Regions from separate parts of the Staphylococcus lloydii genome, predicted to be linked through region 1. Evidence: riboswitches for the same ligand, from Rfam matches in the RefSeq annotation. Region 1 holds a riboswitch; the other holds the start of a gene.
The links. Region 1 has a riboswitch for S-adenosylmethionine ahead of metK (methionine adenosyltransferase). Riboswitches for the same ligand answer to the same signal wherever they lie in the genome.
Positions count from the first base shown of each region.

Region 1 (4,434 bases):
TGACATCATTGGTTGTTCTTCAAATTGTTGACCACTAATGCCACTAAATACGTGGCCTTTTAATAATTGTGAATCTATAAGGTATAAACCAGTACGTGTTAATACTAAATGACTAATACGTTGTGCATCATTGAATTCATTTCTTGGTAAAAAGATATTTGCCATAATGTGCATATCTTCAGGACGAATTCGTTTTTCGTTTACTAAACGTTCACGTATACCGATAAGTCTCATATCAGTAACATATTCACTATGATTTTTAGAGAATAATTTTAATGCATCAATTTCTCTATCTTTAGAATTAACTGTTGCCTCATATTCTTCTTGTTGTTTCGTAACAGTCTTCTTATTTTTTATTCTTTCTTTTTCTAATTCCTCTGCGTGTTCATCATTCAATTTTTGTTGTTTTGATTGGTATTGTTCTTCTATTTTTTGTTGTGCTTTTTTCTTACTTTTTAAAGCTATTAAAAATAGTATGAAACAAACAATTGCTATCACGATAGCTACAATCAAACCAATTTGAATTGGTCCAAATGAATTCATAACAATTTCGCTCCTTTATATATCATTATCTCCATTATAATAAAAATTGTTTAATCATTCGATAAAAATACTAATAAAGTTATCACAAAGTGATTATAAACTAACTGCATCTTTTAAGACGTTAACTTTATCTAATTTTTCCCAAGGTAATAATACATCAGTACGACCAAAATGACCGTATGCTGCTGTTTGTTTATAAATGGGTTGTTTTAAGTCTAACATTTTAATAATGCCTGCAGGTCGTAAGTCAAAATGAGTTCTTACCGCTTCGACTAATTCCGTTTCGCTTACTTTACCAGTACCAAATGTATCAATTGAAATAGATACTGGTTCAGCAACACCAATTGCATATGCAAGTTGTACTTCACATTTATCTGCTAAATCAGCTGCAACGATATTTTTAGCAACGTATCTCGCTGCATATGCCGCTGATCTGTCTACTTTTGTTGGGTCCTTACCACTAAAGCATCCTCCACCATGACGTGCATATCCACCGTATGTATCTACGATAATCTTTCTACCTGTTAAACCTGCATCGCCTTGAGGTCCACCTATAACAAAACGACCCGTTGGATTAATATAAAATTTCGTATTTTCATCTAATAATTCTTTAGGAACAGTTGGATAAATAACATGTTCTTTAATATCATCTTGTATTTGAGAAAGTTCTGTGTCATCAGCGTGTTGTGTAGAAACTACAATTGTATCAATGCGGTGAGGTTGATCATTTTCATCATACTCAACTGTAACTTGCACTTTGCCATCTGGACGTAGATATTTAATGATGTCATCTTTACGGACATCAGATAAACGTTTAGCTAATTGATGTGATAAGAAAATTGGTAAAGGCATATAAGTATCTGTTTCTTTCGTTGCATAACCAAACATTAAACCTTGATCTCCAGCACCTGTAGCTTCAATTTCCTCTTCAGAAATATCATTTCTGTATTCTAAAGCGGTATCTACCCCTTGTGCGATGTCTGCAGATTGTTCATCAATAGCAGTTAAAACAGCCATTGTTTGACTGTCATAACCATATTTAGCACGTGTATAACCAATGTTTTTAATCGTTTCACGAACTACTTTTGGAATGTCTACATAAGTCTTAGTCGAAATTTCACCTGAAATAAGCGCCATACCTGTAGTAACTGTCGTCTCACACGCCACCCTAGCATTCGGGTCGTCTTTTAATATTTCGTCTAAAATTGCATCAGAAACTTGGTCCGCAATTTTGTCTGGGTGTCCTTCTGTAACTGATTCTGAAGTGAATAATCTTCTATTGTATGTCATAATTTGCTCCTTTAGTTATTAAATTACGAAAATTCTCTTTTGTGAGCTTAATAAAAAAAGAGCCTTCATCACTACAAAAATAGAGAGAAGGCTCAATACGTCCATTCGCTCTTATCGTTCAGACGGTATTTGTCTGCAAACGGTTTGGCACCTTCCTTCTTTAAATGAATAAAGAAGAGGTTGCTGGGCTTCACTGGGTCCATGTCCCTCCGCCTCTCAGGATAAGAGAATCCGTTAGTAACTATACTACCTAAACTACATAGTAATGTCAATTTTACAAAATCCCAAATTTTATAATAATTTTTATGGCATAATAGAGTGATTATGTTATACTCGTTTATTGTAAAGGCTTACATAAAAATAGCGTTGGAGGGATTAAGTATGGCGATAGATACGTATACTTACACTAGTAAACTGGAAAACATTTTAAATAAAACAACTTCTTTATTTCAATTATCAACAACAGAATTGTACTACAAGATGTTGGAAAACAACGAAGGCGAATTGACTGAACTTGGTGCCATTAATGCCAGAACCGGCAAATATACTGGTCGTTCACCGAAAGATAAATTTATAGTCAGCGAACCTTCTTATAAAGATGATATTGATTGGGGTAATATCAACCAACCTATTGATGAAACAACGTTTTTAAATCTATATAACAAAGTATTAGATTATTTAGAAGAACGTGACGAATTATACATTTTTAATGGTTACGCAGGTAGTGACGAGGATTCACAATTAAACCTTACAGTTGTCAATGAATTATCTTGGCATAACTTATTTGCACAAAATATGTTTATTAAACCTGATACTAAAGAAGAAGCTGAAGAAATCAAAGCAGATTTCACAATTGTTTCTGCACCTAGATTCAAAGCAGATCCAGCAGTTGATGGAACTCATTCTGAAACATTTATTATTACTTCGTTTAAACATAAAGTTATCTTAATCGGTGGTACTGAATACGCTGGTGAAATGAAAAAAGGTATTTTCTCAGTTATGAATTACCTATTACCTAAAGATAAGATTATGAGTATGCATTGTTCAGCCAATGTAGGTGAAAAAGGTGATGTAGCATTATTCTTCGGTTTATCTGGCACTGGTAAAACGACTTTATCTGCAGACCCTACACGTAAATTAATTGGTGATGATGAACACGGTTGGAATGATAATGGTATCTTTAATATCGAAGGCGGATGTTACGCTAAAGCCATTAATCTTTCTAAGAAAAAAGAACCTCAAATATACGACGCGATTAAATATGGTACTATTTTAGAAAATGTTGTAGTCGATAACGATGGCGACATCGATTTTGATGACAATTACTACACAGAAAACACACGTGCAGCATATCCCATCGATCATATTGATAACATTGTTAAACCATCTAAAGCTGCACACCCAAATACCATTATCTTCTTAACTGCAGATGCTTTTGGTGTATTACCACCTATTTCAAAATTAACTAAAGATCAAGCAATGTATCATTTCTTAAGTGGTTTCACTGCTAAACTTGCAGGTACTGAACGTGGTATTACAGAACCGGAACCGTCATTCTCAACATGTTTTGGCTCACCTTTCTTACCATTAGATGCTAAAGTTTATTCTGACATCTTAGGTGAATTGATTGATAAACATGAAGTTGATGTTTACTTAGTTAATACTGGTTGGACTGGCGGTAAATACGGCGTTGGTCGTCGTATTAGTCTATCTTATACGCGTCAAATGGTTAATCAAGCTATTACTGGAGAATTAACTGAAGCTGAATATACTACAGATGACACATTTGGTTTAAACATTCCAGTTAGTATTGAAGGTGTCCCTCAAACACTTTTAAATCCTATGAATGCATGGGACGATCAACAAGCTTATAAAGAACAAGCTAACGATTTAATCGAACGTTTCAATCAAAACTTTGAAAAATTCGGTGAAGAAACAGCTGAACTTGCTAAAAAAGGCGGCTTTAAAAAATAATATCTATTTAAAAACAAGGCTATGAGTAATCTCATAGCCTTGTTTTAATTTTATTCAACATCGTAATTATCTTTTAGTTGATTATTTTCGATATCCGTCATCCATTGCTTCAGTTGATTTAATACTTTTGTTAATGCAAAAGGTCTCGGCACATGCCCTTCTCGTTGTTGATAAACTGTGCGATGCACAGCACCGATTTCTGTTAAAGATTGTGCTAAAAATTGTGCTTGTTGAATACCAACTTGTTGATCTTGATAACCATGAATAATTAATATAGCTGGTGCATCATGCGTGATATGCTTAATAGCATCTCTTTTATCATAAGCCTCAATATCTTTTTTCGGATGCCCTACCATTCTACGCAACATGCCTCTTAAATCAACTCGTTCTTGATACATCAAATGAATATCAGAAACTCCCCCCCATATAATATAACTATGTACAGGTAAATCTTGAAAAGTTAATAAACCTTGTAAACCTCCACGTGAAAAACCAATCATATGGACAAAAGCATGCGGATATTGATGAGTCAAAATTGACAGTAACTGTGTAACATCATTTAAATCATCGCCATAAAAATCATCTTTTCCTTCACTACCATTATTGCCTCGATAATATGGCGCAATG
Region 1 is NZ_CP064056.1:1,091,280-1,095,713, reverse strand. It holds gene ISP08_RS05365 (nuclease-related domain-containing protein) at 1-543, opposite strand, end outside; gene metK (methionine adenosyltransferase) at 637-1,833, opposite strand; SAM riboswitch class I at 1,942-2,061, opposite strand; gene pckA (phosphoenolpyruvate carboxykinase (ATP)) at 2,215-3,807, shown strand; gene ISP08_RS05350 (alpha/beta hydrolase family protein) at 3,858-4,434, opposite strand, start outside.

Region 2 (4,434 bases), 840 kb from region 1:
TTAGCATCGATTTCACCTTTATCTAACAATTTGTTAGGTGTTGTGTAATCGTTGATTGTTTTAATTTGTAAATCATAACCTTTATCTTTTAATAAAGGTTTAGCTTTTTCTAAAATTTCAGCATGTGGTGATGGTGATGCACCTACTGTGATTTTTTTATCATCTCCGCCTTTACCACAAGCGGCTAATACAACTGCTAAGATTGCAACTAACGCTAAACTTAAAAACTTCTTCATGTTAAGTCCCCTTTCGTTTTACCTTTTATCGATTTTATTTGTAGCCCAATCACCAATGAATTGGATAATAAATACTATGATTAAAATTAAAATTGTTGATACTAAGATGACATCATTTTGGTTACGCGTAAATCCTGTTAAATATGCTAAATTCCCTAATCCTCCTGCACCTATAACACCTGCTATTGCAGTTGAACCAACTAAGGCAATTGCAGTGACAGTGATACCTGAAACCAATGCAGGCATTGCTTCTGGTAATAATACTTTTCTTACAATAGTCCAAGTATTGGCTCCCATAGACCATGCCGCTTCAATAACACCTTTATCAATTTCCTTGAATGCTATTTCAACTAATCTAGCATAGAATGGTGCTGAACCTATGATTAATGCTGATAATGCACCAGACGGTCCACTAATTGTCCCTAAGACGATGCTTGTAAATGGAATTAGTAGCAAAATTAAAATAATGAATGGTATCGCTCTAAATAAGTTAACAATAAATGACACTATTGAATAAAACACTTTCGCAGTTTTAGAGTTACTTCTTGCAGAGAGGAATAATAGTACCCCTAAAATAATACCGAAAACAAACGCAAAAATAGTTGAAATCACTGTCATGTATAACGTTTCATATGTTGCTTGCCAAACTTCAGACCATTGGACATTTGGCATTGTTATCATTTCTTGCACAATTTCTCCAAATGACTTACCCATGACGTAACACCTCCACTGATACATGTTGTGACTCTAAGTTTTCTTTGAAAGTGTCGAATTGTTCAGTACCTACATTTGGCAAATGTAATACTAAAAATCCAATTGAACCATTTTTACTATTTTTAATATTTGCTTCTAATATATTCACATCTATATTATGCGTTTTAGTTATATATGAAACGATTGGTTCAGTCGTATTATTACCTACAAAGTTTAGTCTAACTATGTAATCTCCAGGTTGTAATGTATTTAATTCATCGATAGATTCATCAAAATCATCATTCAAATCGTCTTTAACAAAGCGTTTTGTCACTTGATGTTTCGGGTGTTCGAACACATCATTAACTGTCCCTTGTTCAATCACTCGTCCATTTTCCATTACTGCCACTTCATCGCAAATGCGACGAATCACATGCATTTCATGAGTGATTATTACGATTGTTATATTGCTTTGTTCCTTTATTTTCAACAAAAGATCAAGAATTTCGTCTGTCGTTTGAGGGTCTAATGCACTTGTCGCCTCATCACAAAGTAATACCGTTGGCTCATTTGCAAGTGCGCGCGCAATGCCGACACGTTGCTTTTGCCCACCTGAAAGCTGCGAAGGATATGCATTCTCTCTTCCCTGCAAGCCTACAAGCTCAATTAATTCCTTAGCTCTCTTTTTAGCTTGTTGGCGTGATACGCCAGCAATTTCTAAAGGAAATGTAATATTGTTTAATACGGTTCTAGACCATAACAAATTAAAGTGTTGAAATATCATGCTTACTTTTTGACGTTTTTGGCGTAATGCCGATTTAGACAACTGTCCTATATTGTCACCATCAATAATGACATCACCTGATGTTGGCTCTTCTAAATTGTTTAAAAGTCTAACTAAAGTACTTTTTCCCGCTCCTGAAAAACCAATCACGCCAAAAATTGAGCCAGTTTCTATGTTTAAATCAACATGATCGACAGCAAGTACTTCTTGCTTTTTCGTCTTATAACGTTTGACGATTTGATTTAACTCAATCATTGCGATTGCCTCCTTGTAATGCTCGATAAACTAAAAAATGCTTCCCCTATCTTATCCAGAATAGAGAAAGCAATTTATACTCTCTCTCATCTTTTAAAGTTAGCTTAACTTTATGTGAATTGGCACCATTTCTATTAATTAGACGGTTGCCGGGCTTCATAGGGCACATCCCTCCACCTCTCTCGATAAGAGTTACATGATTTAATTATTTTTTATCCTACCATTGCACTAATGATTCGTCAATTACTTTTTTAAATTTTCTAACAAATAAGGAACGGACTGAAAAGCGTATAATCTTTTTAGTTCTGAACCTTTTGACATTACCATTAAAACAGGCACTGACTGAATTTCATGTTGTTGACTAAAATCAGGATGTAAATTCAAATCAATTTTAGTTATTGGCAATTTTAAAATATCATTCGCAATATCTAACATTCTTTCTGAAACCTTACACGTGCCGCATGTAGGTGTATATCCGAAAATCAAGTGTTTGTCTTCGTTGAAATGTTCTTCTACATTTACTCGTTGTTCTTTTGTTACGTTCATGTTATCAAACTTACCCTTTCAGCTATGTTTTCTAATTGAGCTTTGTCTATCTGCTCTTCATCTTTAACTATAAAGCCATTTTTTTCTAGTATTCTAGATAAATATTGTTTGGGACATCGTGCTACTTCACAATATTGTTTGTCTACCTTTATATGTTTACTTTCACTTAAATATCTTTTGAACCAGCTGCGAATTTTTTCGCCTTCATCATCTGAATCAACTAAGATAAATACTTGTTTATCATAAAGTGTTTCAATCATACTATCAATTTTATCAATACTCATGGTACCGTTAGTGCAAATTATTTGTACAGGTTCATCAAGCACTTTTTTCACTTGCGTTTTATCCGATTTACCTTCAACAACAATAACTTTATTTAATATAGTCATGACATCCACCTTCTCAAAGTCAATTATCAACACGCTACTATACTATTCCACCATATATTTAATCATTAAACATAAATTATGGCCAAACGGCCAAAAATATACTAAGTCTTAATAAATTTTATACTAATAATAAAAACTCCTAGATATAAATATCAAGGAGTTCAACTTTTTAATTATTCGCCAATCATTTCTGAATATTGATCAGCTGATAATAAGCTTTCTAATTGGCTTTCATCAGTAATTTCTATTTTAACCATCCAAGCTTTCTCGTATGGAGATTCATTTACAAATTCAGGGCTGTCTTCTAACTCTTCATTTGCTTCTAAGACTTTACCTGAAATAGGCGCATATAATTCTGATACAGTTTTAACTGATTCTACGCTACCAAAAGTATCTCCTTCATTAATTTCATCGTCAACCTCTGGTAATTCAACAAAAACGATATCTCCTAGTTCGTTTTGTGCGTATTCAGTAATACCAATTGTTGCTGTATTGCCTTCAATTTTAACCCATTCATGATCTTTAGAATATTTTAATTCGCTCGGTACTGCCACAAGTATCCCCTCCTATATGAATTTACACTTTTATGATGCCATATGACGATGCTTAATGGCAACTGTTTATAATAAAAACGAAACAATAAGCGACATGTAATGATAAACATGCCCTAGTGTATAAACGCCCTATTTAATATAGCTATTGCTTACAGCCAAGTTTCTTTATAAACTTCTTCATTAAAACCTACTGTTGCCTTGTCCCCAGATATAGCTAACGGACGTTTTACAAGCATGCCATTTTCAGCTAATAAGTCTAACTTATCGTTATCTGACATTGAGCCCAACTTATCTTTGAGCCCTAACTCACGATATTTTGCGCCGTGTGTATTAAATAGTTTATTTACTTCTAAGCCAGTGCGTTCAATAATTTCTTTGAATTCACTTTTCGTTGGTGTGTGTTGAACAATATCAATAGGTTCGTAACTAACACCATATGCTTGTAAAAATTTAGCAGCTTTTTTACAAGTAGTACAATTAGGATATTGGTAAAATTTAATCATGTTTCTGTACCTCCTATACGTTATTATCACTAATATAGCAGAATTATATAAAAAACGCTTCTAATTTTAAGCTTAAAGTTTTTAATTACTTATAATTATTCGTTATAATATAAACTAATAAATTATAAAAAGGAGCGTTACTAGTTATGCAACATATTAAAACAAATGATGATTTTAACACTACTATAAATAGCGATAACCCGGTAATTGTTAAATTCGAAGCTGGTTGGTGTCCAGATTGTAAAGCCATGGATATGTGGATTGATCCAATACAAGAAAAATATAACGATTACAACTGGTATACAGTAAATAGAGATGAACTAGAAGATGTTGCTGCGGACAATGATGTCATGGGTATCCCTAGTTTATTAGTATTTAAAAACGGGGAAAAATTAGCGCATTTACATTCAGCAAATGCTAAATCACCTGAACAAGTTGAGTCTTTCTTAGCTGAAACATTCAATTAATTTATCC
Region 2 is NZ_CP064056.1:1,929,378-1,933,811, forward strand. It holds gene ISP08_RS09345 (MetQ/NlpA family ABC transporter substrate-binding protein) at 1-236, opposite strand, end outside; gene ISP08_RS09350 (methionine ABC transporter permease) at 255-950, opposite strand; gene ISP08_RS09355 (methionine ABC transporter ATP-binding protein) at 943-1,968, opposite strand; SAM riboswitch class I at 2,052-2,160, opposite strand; gene ISP08_RS09360 (thioredoxin family protein) at 2,212-2,514, opposite strand; gene ISP08_RS09365 (toprim domain-containing protein) at 2,511-2,903, opposite strand; gene gcvH (glycine cleavage system protein GcvH) at 3,077-3,457, opposite strand; gene ISP08_RS09375 (arsenate reductase family protein) at 3,607-3,960, opposite strand; gene ISP08_RS09380 (thioredoxin family protein) at 4,107-4,427, shown strand.
Region 2: linked by a shared signal. The riboswitch ahead of ISP08_RS09355 (methionine ABC transporter ATP-binding protein) and the one ahead of metK (methionine adenosyltransferase) in region 1 are both predicted to bind S-adenosylmethionine.